Regions from separate parts of the Dasania marina DSM 21967 genome, predicted to be linked through region 2. Evidence: predicted binding sites of a transcription regulator. Region 2 holds the regulator's gene; each other region holds the start of a gene.
The links. Region 2 encodes sigma-54, which starts transcription at its own class of promoters, with help from an activator protein. Its sites were predicted from a motif close to TGGCACANNNNTTGCNNT; they were not measured.
Positions count from the first base shown of each region.

Region 1 (8,062 bases), on a different contig from region 2:
TGACCAATTTCATGTGGTGATTGCCGGCGACCGGCAAGAAGCCATCGCCGCCGTGCGCCAGCACGAACCCGCGGTTGTTATACAAGACTTAGGCCTACCCCCTGACGACGAGGGCGTGGAAGAAGGTTTTAAATGCGTACAAGAGATTACCAAACTCGCCCCCAGCACCAAAATCATTGTCGTCACCGGCAACCACGACTATGAAAACGCCGTGCGGGCAGTAGCCCTAGGCGCCTACGACTTTTACCAAAAACCGATAGACACCAAAACCCTAGACCTTATCGTTCACCGCGCCTACAACATCTTCGACCTAGAGCAAGAAAACGCCAAACTGCAAGAGTCACAAAGCGCGCCGCTGTCGGGCATTATTACCGCCGACACGCAAATGCTAAAACTCTGCAAAACTATAGAGAAAATAGCCCCCACCACCGTTACCTGCACCATCCTAGGTGAAAGTGGCACCGGCAAAGAAGTCTTCTCCCGCGCCATACACAACGCCAGCCCACGCAAAGAGTTTCGTTTTGTCGCCATCAACTGCGCCGCAGTACCCGAAAACTTGATGGAGAGCGAACTATTTGGCTATGAAAAAGGCTCTTTTACCGGCGCGGCCAAAAAAACCTTGGGCAAGGTTGAAACCGCCCATGGCGGCACCTTATTTTTAGACGAAATAGGTGACATGCCGTTAAGCCTACAAGCCAAGTTACTGCGCTTTTTACAAGAGCGCGTCATTGAACGCGTAGGCGGCCGCGAAGAAATACCAGTAGACGTTAGGGTGATATGCGCCACCAATAAAAACCTAGAAGAAATGGTAGCCGAAGGCACCTTCCGCGAAGACTTATTTTATCGCATCTGCGAAATGGTTATAGACCTGCCGCCACTGCGCGATCGCAGCGGCGATAAAATACTCCTAGCCAGGCACATACTGGTCCGCGTTGCCAATGAGCAGCATCGCAATATTACCGGGTTCACCCCCGATGCCGCGCAAGCAATAGAAGCCTATAATTGGCCTGGCAATATACGCGAGCTCGAAAACAAAATTAAACGCGCTACTATTATGTGTGAGAGCAAACAAGTCTCCGCCGATGACCTAGGCATTACCACCCAAGAAAACTTCTCTATCAACTTGCGGCAGGTGCGTTACAGCGCCGAGAAAAATGCGATTAAACTCGCTATCTCCATGACCGATGGCAACTATTCAGCGGCAGCCAAGCTATTAGGGGTCACCCGCCCCACGCTGTATGATTTGGTAAAAAAATACGACATATAACAATGATCATTAATAAATCCAAGGCAGGGAAAATGAACATATATCATTTACCAACAATCAAACGGATTGTTGCGGCAACTATTATTAGCCTTTCTATAGCGAGCTGCGGCGGCAGTGAAGACACCAGCGCCACAGTGGCCTCACACCTAGAAAGAAGTGAAGCCTACGCAAAACAAGGCCAGTATCGCGCCGCCATCATTGAAGCTAGAAATATCATCAAAAAAGACCCAGCCAACAACCTTGGCTTTGAACAGTTAGCGAAAACGCTCAATGAAGTCGCCAGCTACAGAGGTGTAGTCTCTAGCCTAGAGGCGGCCCCCGGCCCATTATCAACCGACAGCCTTCTATTAATGGCCCAAGCCTACGCGCATTTAGCAAAGTTCACGTCAGCCAGCGAGGCGCTAGCAAAGTACAAAGCAAACAAAGGCACCCAATGGCCGGTTACCGTCGACATTCTTGAAGCTAAAATTGCCGCAGGCCAAAACCAAAGCGACGTTGCCCACCAGCTTATTAACAAGGTCATACTAGCAAACCCCAATAATCCAGACGCTGAAAATACACTGACACAGCTGTATTTAAAAGAAGGCAACTTTACCGCAGCCCTTAACAGCAACAACAAAACCTTAAGCCATAGCCCCAGCAACCCAGAGGCCCTATTCCTATCCGCTAACCTCGCCTACCAAAAAAACGATCTAGCAAAAGCTGAAGAGCAGCTAACCAATGCCCTTATTGAACTGCCAGAAACCGACATTATGCTGCCCATACGTGTAGCCACGCTTAGCCAACTGGCGAGAGTGCTCACCGAGCAGGGCCGCTCATCAGAAGCGCTGATATACACCAAACTACTGGCTGAAGCCAACCCAGAGTCAACCCAAGCCAGCCAACAATTTCAACAGGCATTAAAACTGCTAAAAGAGAACGAGCTGGAGCAGGCGGCACTGTTACTCGCCGAAATAAACGAAAATTACCCCAACAACGAAGCCACCTCTATTTACCTGGGTTTAATTAACTTACAACAAGGCAACCCAGAGCAAGCAGACGCATTTTTTGGCCATAATATAGATGCAGAATCAGCCAACCCACAGCTAATTCAAGCTATTGTAGCCACCAAACTACAGCTACAAAAAATTAATGAAGCATTAGATATATTAGAGCAAGCACTAAAAAGTAACCCCGACAATATCGAACTACAAAAAATTTATGCCATCACCGCCTTAGACTCTAACACCCGCAAAAACAAAGGTGTCGTGCTACTAGAAAAGCTTATTGCGCAAGACCCCAGCAATGCCGAGCTACAGGCCACATTAATTAACCACTACCTTAATAACAACAAAGTAGAAATTGCCTTAGCCAAACTAGAGCATATGCTAAAAGAGCACCCCGACAACATTCAGTTAACCAGCCTTTATAGTGATGCATTATTAAAAGAAGGCAGTAAGGCTGAAGCCCAGCAAGCCATAGATGCACTATTAGCCAGCAGAAACCGTGATGCCGAATCACTTATTGTTGCAGCCAGGCACAGCATCAAACTAGAACAGCCGCAGCAGGCCAACAAACTACTGACTCAAGCCCTAAAAGCATCCCCCAACAACATAGAGGCCCTCAGCATATTAGGCGGCTTGGCCCTCAGCAGCAAAGAAAGCGACCTAGCTAGCGGCTATTTTCAACGCTTCATTGAAGCGGCCCCTAACAACCCAATAGGTTATAGAGGCCTGTTAACGGCTATGGCGCAACAACAACAAACTGAACAAGGCGTTAAAAAAATTCAGCAATACAAAAAAATATTCCAAGACAAAACACAAACACCACAATATGTTTTGGCGGAATATTATTTAGCTAACCAGCAGCTAGACATAGCCGCCAAGGAACTACCGCAAAACGGTAAATTACAGCAACAAACGGACTACCAACGCAAAGTTACCAGCCAAGTGCTGTACCAACAATTCAAATTATCCGTGTCGCAAAAACAATGGCCGCAAGCACGCAAACAGCTGATGCAAACCATCGCGCTAACACCCAACAATGAAACACTCACCGCCGAACTTATCAACCTTGAGACCCTGCAAGGTAATAACAAAGAAGCCGAAGAGTTAATTGAGCTAGCCAAGCAGCAGTTCCCCAATAACACCACCATCACACTGGCTGAGGCCAACTTACTGTCCAAAAACAACAACAACCAAGCCGCCATTACTCTGCTAAACAACGCCTGGGACAACAATCCCGACCCGCGTATAGCTACCGCCATGACAGGTTTAAGCCCCGCTAACTCGGATGAACGTAGCGTCTGGTTAGCAAGATGGCTAAAACTGCAGCCTCAAAACCCAACACCGCACTTTGTTGCCGCCAGTGATGCCCAGCAAGCCGACAACAAACCACTGGCCATATCCCATTATCAGCAAGTGGTTGCCGTGCAAGCAAACAACATAGCAGCACAAAACAACTTGGCGTGGTTATATTTCGAAACCAAAAACCCCAAAGCCTTAACGCATGGCGCTATTGCCGTTAAACTCGCACCATCAAGCCCCGCCGTGCTAGATACCTATGGCTGGATAGAGTGGCACATGGGGGACAAGGCCAAAGGTAAGGCTGCACTCAAAAAAGCCGCCGAGCTAGCGCCCGACAACGAAGAGATACAAGAGCACTACCAGCAAACACGTTAACCCTCGCTAGCCCCCCGCCATAAACTACCCAGTACGCCGAACCCGCGGCATACTGGGTAGCGCTACAAGCCATAAGTTATTGCCCCCTACCTTAAGCACGTTAATAATGTAAACGCCTTCGTCAAAATCTAGCGGCAAGCATCAATATCTCAAACCCATATAAAGCCTAGTTATAAATACAGATACTCCTTAAAAGAATCGGTAAAAATAACGGTAATGCCACGTCGAAATAACTTACAACCCCCGCCCAGCCTCAAACAGCAACAGAAGCAACCCATTGTAAAATCTAGAAATATTTTTGGCGGCACGCTATTTGCTAATTAGTAAGCAGCCTACAAGCCGTTACCGCATTACTGGCAAGGAAGCAAAACAACAACCCTTAAGCTGTAAATAGTCATTTCCTGTTGGTTTATAAAACAATTTTGGGAGCAATAAAATGAAGAACAAATTATTCAAATATGCTGTTATCGCAGGCGCAGTTGCTGCGTCCTCTGCGGCATCAGCGCTTACTATCGGCACTATCCCCATGGGTGCAAGTAACGAGTTTCTAACTAAATTTTCTCTCGGCAATGTAGAAGGGCTTTATGGTGCAAACCTTTGGCTTACTGGCACCTCAAACATAAAAGTTGAGTATTTCGGTGCAGAAGCAGCGTTCACCAACTCTTTTAGTTTTGGCGGCTCTAATGTGGCGACTCATACCGGCGCGGGCGGCAACACGTTTGTTGATAGCCCCGCTGCCGGCCTTGGCGCAGAAGATGCTTTAAGCTCTACAACCTTTCTTGGCGTCAGTGCAGGGCTATTAGATTTTAGCTTTTTTATTAACAGCAACGCACATGAAGTTAAAAACGGTGCCAACCCTGACGACGCCATTGGCGCAGGCGATAGAAACTTTTTCGTAAGCTTTGATAATAATTACATGCTGGATACCACCGTCAATGGTTCAACAGCATTCGGTGGCACATCTGTATTTCTATTCTTAGATGACTCAGGTGCAGGCCCTGATGATAACCACGATGACATGGTGGTTCGCTTATCTATAGACGGAGGCAGTATTTTCGTACCTGAGCCCGGCTCTTTAGCATTACTAGGCTTAGGCCTAGCAGGCTTAGGCTTGAGCCGCCGCAAAAAATAAGGGTTACAACCAACTTAAAAGGCGAGCAGTGCTCGCCTTTTTTTATGCGCCTCTAGTTAGCACTTACTTCTAAGCAAGAACGAGAACAAAAACAAAACCCTGCCCTGCCCCCCTAGCCTCAAGGCTGTTACTCAAGCACAACGCTTTTATAACCTCACCCTCATAGATTACTCGTCCCTAGCCACTACTTAGTAGATAAAGGATCAAGGGCTCTCATCGCTACCGACAGCTAGTAGTTATTGCCAAGTAAAGCCCAAGCTACCCCTCATACGCCCCTAAACCTGTCGGCATTATTTACATCCCTCATTTTAATAACACGGGGAAATAATAGAAAACCGCTATAAAACAATAAGATACAAAACATGGCACCATACGTGCTTTATACTAATCACAACAAATTTAAGACAATGGTTCACGCTGAGCCACCAAACAGAAAACATAAGGATTAGACAATGAAGTCAATTAAATTACTTGGTGTAGCACTTGTTGCAGCACTATCTTTTAACGCCAACGCTGCCCTAATGGTTGACGGCGGCACTGATATGGCCGTTGTTGCCAACAATGACCTAGTTACCGGCACTTACAACATTGGCGGCAACCTAAAGTTTGACGACATGTATTCAGCTGTTAAGTTTACCTACCTAGGTAAAGAAGCTGCCTACAACAATGACTTTAACGCCTACGGCAACAGCTTAAACAATATTGGTAACAGTGTTGGTGACAGCTTTACTGCTTCGAATGTTGGCACCACTGGCGCTACCGACCAACTAATGGGCTTTAACTTTTACTCTAACAGCGTAACTGCTGGCATAGCTAATGGTGCTAACCAGCCATATAACTCATTTCAATCTTTCGCCATCATGCTTGATTACACCTTTGGCGGCGTATTTTATGATGCCGTATTACTGTTTGATGATTCAGGCCATGGCCCAGATGACAACCATGACGATATGGTTATTGGTGTAAACGTATATGTTCCAGAGCCCGGCTCTATTGCGCTACTAGGCCTTGGCTTAGTGGGCTTAGGCTTAAGCCGTCGCAAACAGAAGTAATTACTTCTGCAATAAAAAAAGCGAGCATTGCTCGCTTTTTTTATGCCTAAAATTCGAACCCTCAGCGCTTACAGCTTTACTGCGCCCCCCCTACACCAAAGCCCCCGCCCTATAAACAGCCATCATCGCCATAGCATTACCCTGCGCGGTGTATTCACCGGGAAGCCTTAACGCTATAGGCTCACTGGCCATACGCGCCAACACTCTCGCAACCGCACCCGCATAACCCTCCGCATTATGCTGGGCCACAAGCTCGCACACATCCAGCGTTTCAAACAATGGCACTAAACCCCCTACCGCATGGGCAACCATAGGCGTGCCTATAGCCACACTTTCTAAAGCCGTCATGGGCAAGCCTTCATGATCCGAGCACATCACCAACACATCCATAGCCTTTATCAAGGCAGTGGCATCTTCTCGGTGGCCATAAAAAGTAACATCTTTCAAACCCAGCTTAGCCGCTTGCCGCTGTAAATCATCCAGCAAAGGCCCATCACCAATAATATGAAAGCAATAATTATCGTTAGCCTGATCAACCAAAGCTTTAGCCATCTGCAAAAACAGGTCAACCCGCTTTACCGGCACTAAGCGCCCCACAATACCTACATGTTTCACACCCTCGCGGCCCAGTTCTGCAGCCTTAATGGACGACAATGTATCTACATCAACCCCATTCAGCACCACAGCTATATGGCTAGCAGGGTATATATTTTGAAGCAGGCCACTTAATGGCTGAGACACGGCAATAACCTTATGCTGCAAGTGCCGCCCCACCCATTTATCCAGCCGACTTATTAGCCATTTGGGTGTTTGCCTTATCAAGCTATAACTAAACTCTGGGGCACCATGCACGGTTCTAACGCAGTAAGCCTTCGCCGAATAAGTGTTGGCCAGTGCACCTATAATATTTTCTTTTAACCGATGCGTGTGTACCACATGCGGCTTTACGCTAAGCATATGCGCTTTTAAACGACCCAATATCTGTTTCGGCCCATAGTGCGACTCATCAATAACCAATACCGGCACGGCAATATCACGCAAACGCCGCGCTAACTCACCCTCATTCAAAAGCACCACAAAAAGCGCATTGCCCTCAATAGCCGCCAACGCGCTAACAAGCGTAAAGAGCTGCACCTCAGCACCCGCCCATAAATCGCCAGAAGCAACATGCAGAATACGCATGGCGGCATTAGTAGAAGACAACGTAGAAACTTCCATTTACACTCTTAACCTTATGATTAAATAACAATGAATCACCGCTGACAGCCGCCACCAAACCCGTCATGCCGGACTTGATCCGGCATCCATATAACAGCATCGAAACTAACGCCGTAATGCCAGACATGAGCCAGCATACACATAACCGACTCGACACATACCAAACGTGATCCGGCCGCTTTATTACGGCCTCAACACAAACCCCGTCATGCCGGACTTGATCCGGCATCCACGTACATGAACAAAACCAAAACTTAACAGCAAAATTATAAAAATTATTATAAAATCAAACAACTCATACAGCCAGCACCAGGCTAACGATAAGGATAACGGTTCCTAGCATGCTTGTAACATTATTTTGGCTACTCACCTTTTGCGCACTCTACAGCTATTTTATTTACCCCGTGATATTGCTATGCCTAGCACGGTGCAAAGCCAGCCCACCACAACCTGATAATCACACATCATCAACAAACACAGATCCAGCAAACACAGCACTATTAAACAAAGCACCAACACTGAGCTTAATCATTACCGCTTATAATGAAGTAGGCCGTATACGCAATAAAATCAACAACACCCTCGCACTAAAAAACAACAGCCATGAGCAAAATAAAAGCCCAGAGCTAGAAATCATCATTGCCTCCGACTGCTCCGATGACGGCACCGACGACATCGTTAAAGAATATAGCGATCAAGGTATAAAACTGGTGCGCGCACCCGAAAGGCTAGG
Region 1 is NZ_KB891587.1:98,902-106,963, forward strand. Features, by position in the region: gene prsR (PEP-CTERM-box response regulator transcription factor) at 1-1,267, shown strand, start outside; gene B067_RS0115645 (tetratricopeptide repeat protein) at 1,300-3,927, shown strand; gene B067_RS22175 (PEP-CTERM sorting domain-containing protein) at 4,364-5,059, shown strand; gene B067_RS22180 (PEP-CTERM sorting domain-containing protein) at 5,512-6,111, shown strand; gene B067_RS0115660 (glycosyltransferase) at 6,202-7,329, opposite strand; gene B067_RS0115665 (glycosyltransferase family 2 protein) at 7,671-8,062, shown strand, end outside.
Region 1: the regulator sigma-54 is predicted to act here: its motif matches at 5,423-5,440, upstream of B067_RS22180 (PEP-CTERM sorting domain-containing protein).

Region 2 (8,062 bases):
TGCCACAAATACACTACAATAACTTTTCTTTTAAATACCAAAATTACCACAGTGGCGATTACCTTTAGTAAAAACCCCTATATAATGGCCGCCCTAAACAAACCCACTCACCCCATTCACTACCCATAGGAACACCATGCTAGAAGCCAGTATTGCTATCATTATCGGATTTGCAGGCTTAATTTGGAGCGCCGACCAATTTGTTGCAGGTGCCGCCGCCATCGCCAAAAATCTGGGTATGGCTCCCATCATGATAGGGTTAACCATTGTCGCCATTGGCACCTCAGCCCCTGAAATTATCGTCTCTATTAGCGCCGCCTTAAAGGGGGCAGGTGATTTGGCAGTGGGTAATGCATTAGGTTCCAACCTAGCTAACATAGGTATGGTGTTGGGAATTACCGCGCTAGTTGCCCCCATCCCCATCGCCCTAACTATTTTAAAACGCGAAATGCCGCTGCTATTAATTGCCACTATAGGCGCCAGCTACTGCTTATACGATGGCTATTTAAGTTGGTCGGACGGCGTTATTTTACTAGTTACGCTGGCGGTTATTTTTTATATTTTGGTCACCAGTAAATCACACCAGCCCGATGCCGAACATGAGGCCGATATTGAACACATACCCACCATGAGCACAGCTAAAGCCTGGCTGCTGTTTGTGGTGGGCTTTGCCCTGCTCATTGCCAGCTCACAACTATTGGTATGGGGGGCAAAAATAGTCGCTATAGAGCTAGGGGTTAGCGAGCTAATTATAGGCTTAACCGTAGTCGCGGTGGGCACCAGTTTGCCCGAGTTGGCCGCCACTGTCGCCAGCGCGCTAAAAGGCCACCACGACATAGCGCTGGGCAATATCGTAGGCTCCAATCTATTTAACCTGCTTGCCGTAATGGCTATGCCAGCACTGATTAGCCCCACCGCTTTAAGCGCCGAGGTATTTACTCGCGACTATATGAGCATGGCTGGCATCACGCTATTATTAGCAACCATACTCTATGGCCACTATATCTGGGCCAAACGAGCGCGCAACAAACTACAGGCTAGCAATGCTACCGCCCTATTACCGACTCAATACTTAGGTAGGTTAGCTGGCGCGGCGCTATTAATTGCGTACGCAGCCTATTACTATCTGCTATTCCCTATTAACGGATAAGCCACACCATGACGACTATCTCTTTTAAAGATTCCGCACTGCGCACGATTAAGATAGAGCGCGATGCCGTGGCCAGCTTAGTAGACCGTATAGATCAGCACTTTGATCAGGCCTGCGAACTCATGCTGCAATGCCAGGGCCGCGTCGTCGTCACTGGCATGGGTAAGTCTGGACATATAGGCACTAAAATCGCCGCCACCCTAGCTAGCACTGGCACCCCGGCCATGTTTGTCCATCCCGGTGAAGCCAGCCACGGCGACATGGGCATGATTACCGCGCAAGATGTGGTGATAGCACTATCCAACTCCGGCACCACCGCTGAAGTCGTCACCTTATTACCGCTGTTAAAACGCTTGGGGATACCGCTAATCACCATCACCGGCAACCCGGACTCCATCTTATCGCAAACCGCCGATGCCAATTTAGACGTAAGCGTAGAGCAAGAAGCCTGCCCGCTTAACCTAGCACCCACCTCCAGCACCACCGCCTCACTGGTAATGGGTGACGCCCTAGCCATAGCCCTATTAGAAGCACGCGGCTTTACCGCTGAAGACTTTGCTTTTTCACACCCCGGCGGCGCACTGGGCCGACAGCTATTATTAAAAGTGGAAGATGTTATGCACAGCGGCGAGCAAATACCGAAAGTGCAAAGCGGCACTCTGCTTAGCGATGCCCTACTGGAAGTCAGCCGCAAAGGCTTGGGCATGACCACCGTGGTGGATGCCCAGAATATCTTAATCGGCCTATTTACCGATGGCGATTTGCGCCGCGCCCTGGATCACAGCATAGACATACACAGCACCCGCATCGACGAGGTGATGACAGTCAACTCAAGAACCGCCAGCCCCGGCATGTTAGCCGCTGAAGTGCTGGGCTTAATGGACGAGTACAAAATCAACTCCATGGCTGTAGTTGATAGCCATAAACACCCCGTCGGCGCGGTACATTTACACGACTTACTAAAGGCGGGAGTGGCTTAGCCCACACACTATGACTTTACTGCGTCGCAAACAAAAACACTTCGTCATTACCAGTATCGCTCTGGCTTTACTGCTAATGTTTTTGTGGTTGTATACCGAATCCGGCTCCACCCCCAGCTTTAGCAAAAAGGCCACACCCAAAGAACCTGAAATTTTTATGCGCGACATACACAGCCAACGCTTTAATGCCGAAGGCCAATTAGCGCATACCCTGACAGCCGAAAGCCTTAACAACTACGCCAAGGGCAAACGCAGCATATTGCAACTACCGGTGATGCACTTTTACACCGACCAGCAACTGACATGGCAGATCACTGCAGACTCAGGCATAGTAACGAAACAGGGCCAGCAGGTAGCATTAAAAAATAATGTTATTGTATTGAGCAACGACCAGCGCTACCAGCTCAGCACCAGCGCACTAAATATCTATCCCAAAAAACAAATCGCCGAGAATAATCTAGCCGTCACTATTACTAGCCCACAGGGCACGACTACCGCCACCGGTATTAGAACGGACTTAACCCAAGAGCACACTCTATTGAAAAAAAACGTAACAGGCCACTATCATGCAGCGCCGTAAGCTACACATACCACTCAGCGCCGCGGCGCTCAGCCTCATTAGCACCCTATTTAGCAACTCAGGCTGGACCCTGCCAGAAGACCGTGCCCAGCCCATCACCATACAATCAGACTCTGCCGAACAGCGCATCGTCGACGGCAAAGAAACGACCCTCTATAACGGCAGCGTAGTGATGGTACAGGGCAGCCTGCATATTAAAGGCGACACTGTTACCGTGTTTAGCGAGGATCGCTCGGTCACCCGTATCGTCGCCATAGGTAAGCTGGCCTTTTTTAGCCAGCAAAACGAAGCTGAAAAGCCGCCCGTAGAAGCGCAGGCGGAAACCATAGAGTACCAACTCAGCAACGACACCATCGTCTTTTTAAACCAGGCCACACTAACCCAAGGAGCCTCCAGCCTTAGCGGCCAACGCATAGACTACAACACCAACACCGCGCAAGTGAAAGCAGCTGGCAGCCAAGAGGGCAGCGAAGCCGCCAGCAGCACCGGCCGGGTTAATATGGTGCTAGAGCCCAAGCGCAAAATCGATAGCGCGGAGACCAATGGCATGTCTGCACCTATAGCCAATCCAAGCCCAGCACCAAAACCTGAATCAGAGTCTGAATCAGAACCTAAGCCAGCCCCTGAACCAGAGCCCGTATCCGTACCAGCCCCCGTAAGCGACGATGTGTCAGCTACCGCCGTAGACGCGCCCACCCCTGCAGCTATTTCTGCAGCTACCCCAACACCTACCCCTACGGTACAGCCCAACACAACAGGCAATGACAAGGCCAGCGCACCAACCGACGATCATACCAACCCCAAAACCGACCTAAAGGATAGCCATGCCGACGCTGTTAGCCAGTAACCTAGCCAAGGCCTACAAAGGCCGGGAAGTGGTTAAAGATGTTTCACTGTCCGTAGAAAGCGGCCAAATCGTCGGTTTATTAGGGCCTAACGGTGCCGGTAAAACCACCTGCTTTTACATGATAGTGGGCATAGTCACCGCAGACCGCGGCCGCATCACCCTGGACGATAAAGACCTCACCGGCCTCTCCATGGGCGGCCGCGCTAGACAAGGCATAGGCTACCTACCCCAAGAAGCGTCTATCTTTCGCAAGCTCAGCGTGGCCGACAACATTATGGCCATACTGGAAACCCGCGCAGACTTAAGCCGCCGACAACGCAAAGCTAAACAGCAAGAGTTACTGCAAGAGCTGCACATTACCCATATACGCGACAGCTTGGGCATGGCCTTATCGGGGGGCGAACGCCGCCGGGTAGAAATCGCCCGCGCGCTAGCGACTGAACCGGCATTTATTTTATTGGATGAGCCCTTTGCTGGCGTAGACCCCATTTCGGTGGGCGATATTAAAAACATTATTAAGCATTTAAAAAACCTTAATATAGGGGTGCTAATCACCGACCACAATGTGCGAGAAACCCTTAGCATCTGCGAAAAAGCCTATATCGTCGGCGATGGTCACATCATCTCCGAAGGTTCACCCGAAACCGTGCTCAATAACCGCAAAGTGCGGGATATTTATCTGGGCCACCAGTTTGTTTTATAAGCTGTGCAGCTTTTAAACTACTGTGGTGCATAGCCATAAAAAAAGCGGTATAAATATTGCTTTCTTATTGCCTATAAGAACCTGCATAAACTACACTAGGCCTTAAGTTGTCCTCATTAATCACTGGCATTAATAGCCTGCACCAAGGGTAAAACCACCCACCTGGCGCGACTTCCTTGTGCGGAAAAGTAATAATTAGTCACTATGAAACAATCGCTACAACTTAAAATTGGCCAGCAGCTGACCATGACGCCGCAGTTGCAGCAAGCGATCAAACTATTACAGCTTTCCACCCTAGATTTACAGCAAGAGATACAACAAGCCTTAGAAAGCAATCCCATGCTAGAGGTGAACGAAGAAAGCGAAGCCGACAGCCCAGCCAAAGAAGGCGATAAGCAAGCCGAGCTGGTAGACCTCAGCCAACCCAACGAAAAACCCACCAGCAAAGAAGCCGACAGCACCGCCGCCGATGCCGATAGTGACTGGGCTGAAAACAACATCCCCGACGACCTACCGGTAGACACCAACTGGGATGACGTTTACACCAATAACAGCCCCAGCAGTAACGGCTCATCAGCCAGCGGCGATAACGACTATAACTTTGACGCCAACAACAGCGCCGAAGAATCATTACAAGATCACCTCTACTGGCAGCTCAACCTGACCCGACTCTCCGACTTGGACCGAGCCGTCGCCATGGCTATAGTTGATGCCGTAGACAACAATGGCCGGCTCACCCAAACCCCCGAAGATATACTCTCCGGTTTTAGCGAAGAATACCCCGAACTAGAGCTGGACGAAGTGGTGGCAGTACTACACCGGGTACAGCAATTTGACCCGCCGGGGGTGGCTGCAGCTGACTTACAAGAGTGTTTGATGATACAGCTCAACCAGCTGTCTCCCGACACCCCTTGGCTAAAAGAAGCCAAACTTGTCACTACTCGCCACCTGGCCTTATTGGGCAACCGTGATTACGCCCAATTGATGCGCCGTAGCAAACTCAAAGAAACACAGCTGCAAGCCGCACTAGTGCTTATCCAAAGCCTTAGCCCCAACCCCGGCGAAACCATTACCAGCAGCCAAACCGAATATATAGTACCCGATGTTTTTGTTAAAAAGATCAAAGGCCGCTGGACCGTCGAGCTCAACCCCGATACCGCCCCCAAACTCAGTATTAACAGCACCTATGCCTCCATGGTTAAGCGCGCCGACAATAGCAGCGACAACAACTATTTGCGCGACAACTTGCAAGAGGCGCGCTGGTTTTTAAAAAGCCTACAAAGTCGCAACGAAACCCTGATGAAAGTGGCCACCCGCATCGTCGAGCACCAGCGCGGCTTTTTGGATTACGGTGACGAGGCCATGAAGCCTTTAGTACTGCACGACATCGCCGAGGCGGTAGAAATGCACGAATCCACTATCTCGCGGGTCACCACCCAAAAATACATGCATACGCCCAGAGGTATTTTTGAGCTCAAGTATTTTTTCTCCAGCCATGTCAGCACCGACTCCGGCGGCGAATGCTCCTCCACCGCGATACGGGCACTGATCAAAAAACTCATAGCCGCCGAAAACACCAAAAAACCACTCAGTGACAGTAAAATTACCGCCTTACTGGGCGAACAGGGCATCAAAGTGGCCCGCCGCACCATAGCCAAATACCGCGAGTCGCTTAATATACCGCCCTCTAATGAGCGCAAGCGGCTGGTTTAAGCTGAATAATCAAACACTTAAAAAACTACCGACACAGCGACGAGATTCTTAGCAGGCGAACTAAACAGGCTGCCAAAATTACGCTAAGCTGAAAGAGACGGGAGCCACTTCCTCCCTATTCAATTAAAGAGTCCGCACGCCGTGCAGCACTACTTTTTAACCCTGTCAGAAGGAGCCAGCCATGCAAATTAATGTTAGCGGTCACCATGTCGAAGTTACTACAGCCCTTAGAGATTACGTCAGCAGCAAATTTTCCCGCCTAGAACGCCATTTTGATCAAATAACTAACACCAATGTCACTTTAACCGTTGAAAAACTCAGCCAAAAAGCAGAAGCTAACGTCCATGTTGCTGGCGCCGATTTATTCGCTGTCTCAGAGTCTGAAGATATGTATGCTGCGATAGACACGCTCACCGACAAACTTGACCGCCAACTGATTAAACATAAAGAAAAAGTCAAAAGTTATTAGCCCATTAACCCCAAGCACGCTCACACAGTAATCGCGAAATTCTATGTCTTTATCCTCCATTCTTACCCTTGAGCGCACCCTCTGTGGTGCCGAAGGGCGCAGCAAAAAACGCGTTCTAGAAACTACATGCCAATTTATATGTCAGGATATAGTTTCGCTAGACAGTGAGGACTTATGCGACAAGATCACTGCCCGCGAGCAGCTGGGCAGCACCGGCCTAGGCCACGGCATAGCCATACCCCACTGCCGCATAGACAACTGCAGTAGCATTACCGGCGCGTTGATTAAACTAGAACAGCCGGTAGACTTTGACGCGATAGACGGTGAGCCCGTAGATATCTTGTTTGTACTTATCGTGCCTAACGAAGCGCAGGATGAACACCTAGCGGTGCTAGCTACCCTGGCCAAATTATTCAGCACCGCCGAATTTTGCCAGCAACTGCGCAACGCCAAAACCAGCCAAGAGCTGTTTGATATAGCCATTAACGCTTAGCTATAAACCCTTTGCTATTTAAGCTTATAGTCATAAACCACAGTCATTAATAACAGCCACACAGGAGCACTATGAGGCTAATTATCATCAGCGGCCGTTCCGGCTCAGGCAAAAGTAGCGCCCTCAACCTCTTAGAGGACGAAGGCTATTACTGCATAGACAATTTACCGGTAGCGCTGATTCCCGATTTAGTCACCCATCTTAAACAAGGCGGCCATCCTTCAGGGGATAAAGTTGCGCTGTGCATAGACGCCCGCAATAGCAGCAGCGACTTAAGCGCGCTCACCTTGATGATAGAAGGCGATCATCCCGGCGTAAGCATAGAAGTCATCTACCTAGACGCCGACAATGACAAGCTCATCAAGCGCTTTAGCGAAACCCGCCGCCGCCACCCGCTGAGTAATAAAGACACCGGCTTAGCCGAGGCCATTAGCCGCGAACAAAAACTGCTAGAACCCATTGCCAGTATTGCCACCCTCACCATAGACTCCAGTGACATGAGCCTACACGACCTGCGCGACACCATTAAGTCGCGCTTAGTCGACAAAAAAGGCAGCAGCATCTCCATTCAGTTTCAGTCCTTTGGCTTTAAACACCGCATACCTAACGATGCCGACCTAGTTTACGACATACGCATATTGCCCAACCCGCACTGGGACCCGGCCCTGCGCATACTTACCGGGCTAGACCAGCCGGTCATAGATTTTTTAAACACGCAGCCGCAAGTCGATAGCATGTACGAGGATATACGCAGTTATTTAGAAAAGTGGTTGCCCGCCTACCAAGACAGCAACCGCAGTTACATCACCATCGCCATAGGCTGCACTGGCGGCCAACACCGCTCCGTGTACATGGCCGAGCGGCTAGCCCATTATTTCGCTGACCACTTTGATAATGTGCAAGTCCGCCACCGCGAAATGCCCAAACAGGCTAGCTGAGAGCACGCTGAAACCCTAACTGCAATGAACCAGTAACAATAATGAACCAGAGCCACTGCATGATTACTTGTCACACCACCATTATTAATAAGCTGGGCCTACACGCCCGCGCCGCCGCCAAGTTTGTGTCTACCGCTAGCGCCTATGGTTGCAGTATTAACGTGGGCAAGGACGGTCAGTACGTCAATG
Region 2 is NZ_KB891579.1:29,925-37,986, reverse strand. Features, by position in the region: gene B067_RS0109025 (calcium/sodium antiporter) at 137-1,150, shown strand; gene B067_RS0109020 (KpsF/GutQ family sugar-phosphate isomerase) at 1,159-2,130, shown strand; gene lptC (LPS export ABC transporter periplasmic protein LptC) at 2,141-2,710, shown strand; gene lptA (lipopolysaccharide transport periplasmic protein LptA) at 2,697-3,557, shown strand; gene lptB (LPS export ABC transporter ATP-binding protein) at 3,535-4,260, shown strand; gene B067_RS0109000 (RNA polymerase factor sigma-54) at 4,465-5,973, shown strand; gene hpf (ribosome hibernation-promoting factor, HPF/YfiA family) at 6,155-6,442, shown strand; gene B067_RS0108990 (PTS sugar transporter subunit IIA) at 6,486-6,935, shown strand; gene rapZ (RNase adapter RapZ) at 7,007-7,873, shown strand; gene B067_RS0108980 (HPr family phosphocarrier protein) at 7,933-8,062, shown strand, end outside.

Region 3 (8,062 bases), on a different contig from region 2:
TCTGCTGATATAACCGATGTTATTGCCATTAATACGCCTCTCTAAGCTACATATTGAAGTTTATAAGATTATATTTATCTTAGATGACTATAGCGCAGCGAAATACGAATACCAGCTATAACTATATATTTTTTAATGCCTAGCTCTATCTTGTTTAAAGCTTAATCACCCTGCTGTAAATCTTTACTGCGGCCACGGTCATCCAATTCACGCTGTGATTTCACATCTTCCGTTTTGGTTTCTTGCTGCTGCTTTCTAAGGACTAGTTTTTCCATGTTTTTTTCGCTGGCATAGGCTTTTTGCCAATTCAGCCTATGATGTTCGTATTGGGTTTCTGACACTGCGCTGCGCTGCGCTTGGGTGTATACCGCCTCTTCTAAACTATTATAGAAACGCTGATAATTACGCATTTGCTGGCTGCTGACAGGCTGTTGTTCAAAGCTGTGAAAATGGCGATTATATTCGCCCTGGTAGGTTTGCAGTTGCTCGCCTTGGCTGCGGTTACGCTGTAATGCAGCGCTAGCCTGGGCCAGTTTATCGGCCGCTTGCTGCTGTTTAATATGGGCTAGCTTTAATACCACTTGTAAGCGCTGTGAGGGTTTTTTAGCCATAGTTAACGGCCATTAACCGCGGGTAATTGATCGGGCTGTTGCTGCACCGCCGTTGCCAGTAGTGTATTGAGTAGCTGAAAACTACTCTCCACATCAAAGGACTCGTTTAAACCTTGCTGTAAGAAGGTTTTAATAGCCGGCAATTTCTCTATGGCCAAGTCGGTTTCAGGGTCACTGCCGGCCACATAGGCGCCAACACTGATTAAGTCGCGGCTTTGCTGATAGCGCGAGTATAAAAAGCGCAGGCGCTGGGCCTGTTTCAGCTGCTTTTCGGTGACGATGTTTTGCATGGCTCGGCTAATTGAACCCTCTATATCAATGGCAGGGTAATGCCCCTCATCGGCAATGGCCCGAGACAGTACGATATGACCATCAAGTATCGCCCGGGAGGCATCGGCGACCGGATCTTGCAAATCATCACCCTCGGTTAATACCGTATAAAACGCAGTCACTGAACCGCTGCCATCGGCATTATTACCGGCCCGCTCCACCAACTTGGGCAGCATAGAAAACACCGAGGGCGGATAACCCTTAGTGGCTGGCGGCTCGCCTATAGAGAGGGCGATTTCACGCTGGGCTTGGGCATAACGGGTTAGGGAGTCCATTAGCAGTAATACATGTTTGCCTTGATCGCGGTAATACTCCGCTAAGCGCGTGGCTAAAGAGGCGGCCCGCATACGCATTAACGGCGCTTCATCGGCGGGGGCTGCCACCACTATCGCCCGGCGCATACCTTCTTCATCCAGGGTATGCTCGATAAATTCTTTAACCTCACGGCCCCGCTCCCCCACTAAGCCAACAATAACAATGTCGGCCTCGGTAAATTTGGTCATCATGCCTAGCAACACACTCTTACCCACCCCCGAGCCGGCAAACAAACCTATACGTTGACCCCTGCCCACGCTGAGCACGGCGTTGATAGCTTTAATACCCACATCCAGCGTATCACTAATGGGTTTTCTGGCTAGCGGGTTAATGGCTTCACCCTTCATGGGAATAAAGCCGCTGTTATTGAGCGGCCCTTTGCCGTCTAAAGGACGGCCTGCACCGTCGATTACCCGGCCCAATAGTTCGGGGCCTACCGGTACTCTGTCTTGATAGTCTATCGCCAGCACTCGCGCACCAGGGGTAAAGCCGGAGGATTGCTGTATAGGCATAAGGAATATTTTGTGTTCGGCAAAGCCCACCACCTCGGCCTCTACCTGGTGCTGCTCGCTGTTAATCACTACACAGCGGTGGCCTATGGGCAGTTGCAGACCCATCACTTCTAGGGTCATACCCACAACCCGCACCAAACGACCCGACACTTGCGGTTTGCTAAGTGCCGCTTTCGAGGGCTGGTATTGCTGCAAACGCTGGCTAAATAGAGGGCGAGACATAAGGCGCTTTATCCCTCATCCGGGCTAGTATCATTGGGGGCTATATCGCTGGGGATGGCATCGTTGGTAGTGGTATCGCTGGCAGCTGACTGCCTACCTAGCTCGGCATAGCGGCTATCCACTAACTGGCTTACGGTTTGCTGAAATTGCTGCTCAGTGCTGTAGTCAGCCGCGCTGTATTGATTGCTCACCCGGCAGCCTCCCACGCTTAACGTCGCGTCAGTGTGTAATTGCCATTGTGGCTCTACCTGCCCCATGGTGGTGACAAACTTATAATCTTGCGGGCTTAAGTAAATATCGACTTTCTGCGCCTTGGCATCAATGGCGGCTATCGCGTCATGTATCACAGCCTGTATATGGCTGCCATCTAGGATTAACTCACGCCGCACTATCGATTCTGCCACCCCAGTAGCCAACTCTGCCAGCACCTGCTCCACGGCGTTATCCTGCTGTTGTAGGGCGTCATTGAGCTGGCTAATCAAGGCCTGCAAGCTAGTGAGGTGTTGCTGTATTTGGTTTTGGCCTTTTTGCAGGCCCGCTTTATAGCCTTTATCCAAACCCTGCTGCAAACCCTCTTGGTAGGCCTCGTGCTTTATGTCCTGCTTGATGCGCTGGCTAATCTCTTCGATTTGGCCCACGGTCACTTTACTGTAAACCACTAGGTTTTTATCGATGCTGGGGGCTTCGCCGCGGGCGACATCGCGCCTGGTTTTTTCGGCGTGTATGATTTGCCCCTCGTTCACCTCGGGCAACTGCCAACGCTTATAGCCTAGCGATTGAATAGCGGGGATACGATCAGTGTTTTTCATCAATCAACCTAATACAGCTTAATACCATGCCCTAGCTATAAGCAGCCAGGGCAGCCTTGTGCTTACAGCATTTCTTCGCCGCTGCCACCCAGTACAATTTCGCCAGCATCGGCCATGCGACGGGCAATAACCAGGATTTCTTTTTGCGCACCTTCCACTTCGCTGAGTTTGACCGGGCCCTTGGCTTCGAGATCGTCGCGCAACAATTCGGCGGCACGCTTAGACATATTGCCAAAGATATGTTCTTGCAGCTCGTCGTCGGACCCTTTGAGCGCCAAGATAAGCACATCGGAAGACACTTCTCGCAACAATGCCTGAATACCGCGGTCGTCCACCCCTTTGAGGTTGTCGAACACAAACATAAGGTCTTGAATTTGAGTGCCCAAATCCTCGTCCACTTCGCGTATGGAGTCCATTAATTCAGACTCTATAGAGCTGTCTAGGTTGTTCATGATTTCGGCGGCGACTTTGATACCACCCATTTCTTTAGTTTGCGAACCGGCGCTGCCAGAGAATTGTTTCTCTAATATGTCGTTAAGCTCTTGCAAAGCGGTAGGCTGTACCGAATCTAAGGCGGCTACCCGCATAACGATGTCTAGGCGCACTTTATCTTGTAAGTTAGAAAGCACATCGGCGGCTTGGTCGCCATCGAGGTAAGACACGACTATGGCCTGTATCTGCGGATGTTCGTGGCGAATAATATCGGCCACGGCGCGAGCATCCATCCACTTTAAGGTATCTAGGCCGGTGGTATTACCACCTAATAAAATTCTATCGACTAGCGAGTTGGCCTTATCATCACCTAGGGCCTCTACTAGCATATTGCGTATATAGCCATCGGAGCCCACACCTAGGCCGGTTAAGGTACGCGCCTCGTGTAGGAAATTATTCATTACGGTTTCGACGTGGGATTGCGGCACGTTTTCTAAGCCCGTCATGGCGGTACCTATGCGCTGCACCTCTTTGGGCCCTAAATGCTTAAGCACTTCGGCGGCCTCTTTCTCCCCCAACGACATCAATAAAATAGCCGCTTGATTGAGCTTGGTGATGTTAATTTTATCAGCGCCGCCCGCTGCTGTATCGTTATCACTCACCGCTGTTCACCCATTGTTTAACCACTTGTGCGACTCTCCCGGGGTCTTCAGCAATTAAGCCTTTAACCGCATTAAGCTGCTGCGCATAACCCTGCCCGGGACCCGTTAGCAGCATACTATCGCCACCGGATAAAGTAACGGTTTCATCCGCTAAGTCAGCACCTAAATCGGCGGATAAGTCATTTAGTGCCTCCTGCGCCTCTAACTCGCGCATTTCCTTAGAGGTATCGGTTAGGTTGCGCATAACCGGCCGCAACACCCCGAAAATAATCACCATGACGAATATGCCGCCCAATATTTTTTTAGCCAAGTTTAGTATTTCTGGCTGCTGCCACAGGGGCACTTCCTCTATTAATTCCACTTCGGGCTCTGGCAAGGTCACAAATTCAGCATTGATAATATTGACGCTATCACCACGCGCAGCGTCAAACCCTACTGCATCGCGCACTAAGCCTGAAAGACTGTCCAGCTCCTCTTGCGGCATAGACACTGAGTTCATGGCACCGGTGGTGGGGTCTTTTTTAACTACATTATCGACCACTACCGCTACACTGAGCCTACGCACCTTACCGGTTTGATGACGGGTATAACTCACCGTGCGATCCAGCTCGTAGTTGCGGGTAGCCTGCACTCTACCGCTACTGCCACCCTCGCCACCTTGATCTTGGGCGGTGGCATTTTCGGGGGCGGCGCCATCTGCAGGGGGCTGATTGCTCAACGCCCCTGGCACACCACCGATTGAGCCTACATTGCGGCCTTCTTTTAGGGTTTGCTCACTGCGTATAGCGGGCAAGTCGGGGTTAAACTGCTCCTCGGCCTGCTCTACCTCGGTAAAATCGACATCGGCGCTCACTTCGGCTCTGAATTTACCCTCACCCAAGATACGCACCAAGATGGAGTGAATGCGGTTGATATAGCGCTGCTCCACCTCTTTGGTGTACTCCATTTGACGGTTGGCGGCGATCATTTTTTCGTCGGTTTCAAAGTTGGACAGCAAGTTACCGCGTTGATCGACCACAGTGACATCCTGTAGCGCTAACTCGGGGATACTGGATGCCACCAAGTTGGCGATGGCGCGTACCTGTGGCGAGTTAATACCCGCGCCACTGTACAAATCGATAAACACGGAGGCCGTCGGTTTGCGGGAATCGCGCACAAAGGCCGAGGTCTTGGGTATGGCCAAATGCACACGGGCGGCTCTAACCTGACGTATGCTGGTAATGGTACGGGCTAGCTCACCCTCTAAGCTGCGCTTAAAGCGGGCGTTCTCCATAAACTGGCTGGTGCCCAAGGGACGCTCTTTGTCCATAAGCTCAAAACCAAAACTACCATCGACAGAGATCCCCTCACCCGCTAGCTTTAGCCGCGCATCGTGAATTTGATTGGAGGCCACCATTAACGCGCCGTTGTTTTCATCGACCTTATAAACAATTTGGTTGCTATCTAATATAGAAAGTACCGCGCTGGGGTCCATACGATCCAAATTGGCATACAGGGGCTTATAGTCTTCACCCTGCGACCACAGCACCACCGCAAAACCTATCGCCACACTGGCGGCCAAGCCTATCATTAGGCCTAACTGCCGGATAAGATTTAAACCGCCAAAACCATCAAACACCTGGCTTTGTGGTTGTGACGAGCCTTCTGCTGCCATTTTATTATCTCTTTAAATTTCGCTATATATCTCTATAAATCGCTTTATAGACTTAATGGATAACTGCAATACACCGCTACACCGGCATATTCATCACATCTTTATAGGCTTCAACTACCTTGTTGCGCACCTGCGTCATGGCATCAAAGGCTACTGACGATTTTTGCGAAGCGATCATCACCTGCGACAAACTCACACCAGGTGCACCCTGCTCATAGGCTGCTTGCAGGCTACCAGCGGTTTTCTGGGTTTGGTTAACGCCGTCTATCGCACCCTTAAACATGGTGGAAAAACTGGGCGAGGCACTATCGGCCTTTTCTATGCGGCCATTGAGCGCTTGCTGCACACCCTGTGGCCCCTGCATATCGGCGGGGCCGCCTGCAGGCATTCCTGCTGGCATGGTAGCCGCCTTCATTTCACGCATTTGGCTGAGTAAGCTATTGATATCTGTACGACCTACATTCACCGGACTTCCCCTTTACTTAACACTCGCTATTAACTGTCAAAGAACTGACATTCAATCTAACCATTACGGTTAAGCTAGCGTATTTAGATGTAGAGGCAGGATATAAGACAGTAATTTGACTGTGATGCAGCCCGCTTCTTGTTAGCAGTAGGGGTTGCACAAAATGGGCCAATTCTCAGAGTAGGGAAAGCGATGCTGCGGCACTTAGGCTTTGAGAGACGTTTCAACACGAAGATAGCCATCGCTAAACACCGCTAATAGGGCAATAGGCATGACAGTGCCCAGCCATAAAAGCATGGCTGGGGAGGCACCTTACTTTAGCAGGTAGCTTAATAGCGGCGCTTAGCTAGCCGCTTGATCACCCAACAAACGCACTTCCCGTTGCGGGAAAGGTATAGCCACCCCATTGTTTTTTAAGGCCGCAAAAACGGCCTGATTAACCTGGTATAGCTGTTGATAATATTGCTGGGTGGGCAGCCATATACGTATGCCCAAGTTAATACTGCTATCGCCAAAGCTAGCTATACCCACCTGCGAGGGCTTGTTATTGTCTAAGCCCTCTAAAGCATTGATGGCTTGCTCTATGTAGCTTATGGCCTGCCCTGGGTCTTCGTGGTAGGCAATGCCTATGGTTACTTCCGCCAAGGTACTTAGCTGTGAGTTATGTAAGATCTCACCAATAATATGTTTATTGGGTATGCTAATGCGCACGCCATCTTCATCCACCAATAAGGTATAGGCCAAACGCACTTCTTCAACTTGGCCAGTAACACCTTGCACCCTAATGGTATCTCCCACCACAAAGGGGCGGGTAATAATAATATTAAAGCCCGCACTGTAATTAGACAGCATGCCCTGCATGGCCAAGCCCACACCTAAAGAAGCAGCGCCTAACAACGCTAAAAATGGTGTAACACTAATACCCACTTTACCTAGGGCAACCAGCGCCACCATAACGATAATTAACACCTTAACGCCAGCAGCAATAAAATGGCTAAGGGTAACGTCGAATTGTTTTTTCTCTAGTAGTGACAATACCCAATTACTGACTTTGCGGGCCAACCAAAAGCCCAGCAACATAACAATAATGGCACCCAGTATTTGAAAACTGTAATTAACAAAAAACTCAATCACCATCTTATAAATAGCGGTGGCTTGCTCTAACTCTTTGCTTAGGTTCTGTTCCATGATGGCACCCTTTTTATTGCTTTTATATTGCTATTAACTAGCGACTAAACAGCGTTATAGCCGAGTTACTGATTGTCGAATACAAACTTTTCACCACGGCCATACAACAGCTACATCCACGACTACAAATTAAGCACATCCACCATTTGCACACCATTACCCGACGACGATACTGTGGCCTCGGTAAAGGCATACTCGGCTTTATCGCTGCTTCTATCTAAGGGTAGCTGCTCAAAATCAAATAGGTTTTTATCGGCCAATTGGCTGGGGCTAATATGCTGGGTGGAGCGAAATATACTCTCTACCCTACCCGACTGCTGTTTATCCCAACCTTGTAACATGGCTTTAATGTTTTGCCTTTGCAGGTTCTCTTGCGAGCCGCATAAATTACAGGGGATGATGGGGAATTTTTTAGCGTCGGAAAACTTAATTAAGTCTTTCTCGCGGCAATAGGCCAGCGGCCGTATCACCACATTGCGCTGGTCATCGGAGCGCAGCTTGGGCGGCATAGCCTTCATGCGGCCACCGTAAAACATATTTAAAAATAAGGTTTCTACCATATCGTCCATATGGTGGCCCAGGGCAATTTTGGTAGCCCCTATGCTTTCAGCAAAGCTATACAGGGTGCCACGACGCAGCCGTGAGCACAGGCCACAGGTGGTTTTGCCCTCGGCTACTTTCTCTTTCACCACGCTGTAGGTGTCTTTATCAACAATGTAATAGGGCACCCCTATCTTTTCAAAATAGGCGGGCAGTATATGCTCGGGGAAACCTGGCTGCTTTTGATCCAAATTGACCGCTATCACCTCAAAATTAACCGGTGCGGCCTTTTGCAGGTTGATCAATATCTCCAACATCGCG
Region 3 is NZ_KB891585.1:594,329-602,390, forward strand. Features, by position in the region: gene B067_RS0112370 (STAS domain-containing protein) at 1-29, opposite strand, end outside; gene fliJ (flagellar export protein FliJ) at 162-611, opposite strand; gene fliI (flagellar protein export ATPase FliI) at 614-1,990, opposite strand; gene B067_RS0112390 (FliH/SctL family protein) at 1,999-2,799, opposite strand; gene fliG (flagellar motor switch protein FliG) at 2,862-3,893, opposite strand; gene fliF (flagellar basal-body MS-ring/collar protein FliF) at 3,886-5,547, opposite strand; gene fliE (flagellar hook-basal body complex protein FliE) at 5,624-6,013, opposite strand; gene B067_RS0112410 (mechanosensitive ion channel family protein) at 6,356-7,201, opposite strand; gene ttcA (tRNA 2-thiocytidine(32) synthetase TtcA) at 7,324-8,062, opposite strand, start outside.
Region 3: the regulator sigma-54 is predicted to act here: its motif matches at 6,273-6,290, upstream of fliE (flagellar hook-basal body complex protein FliE).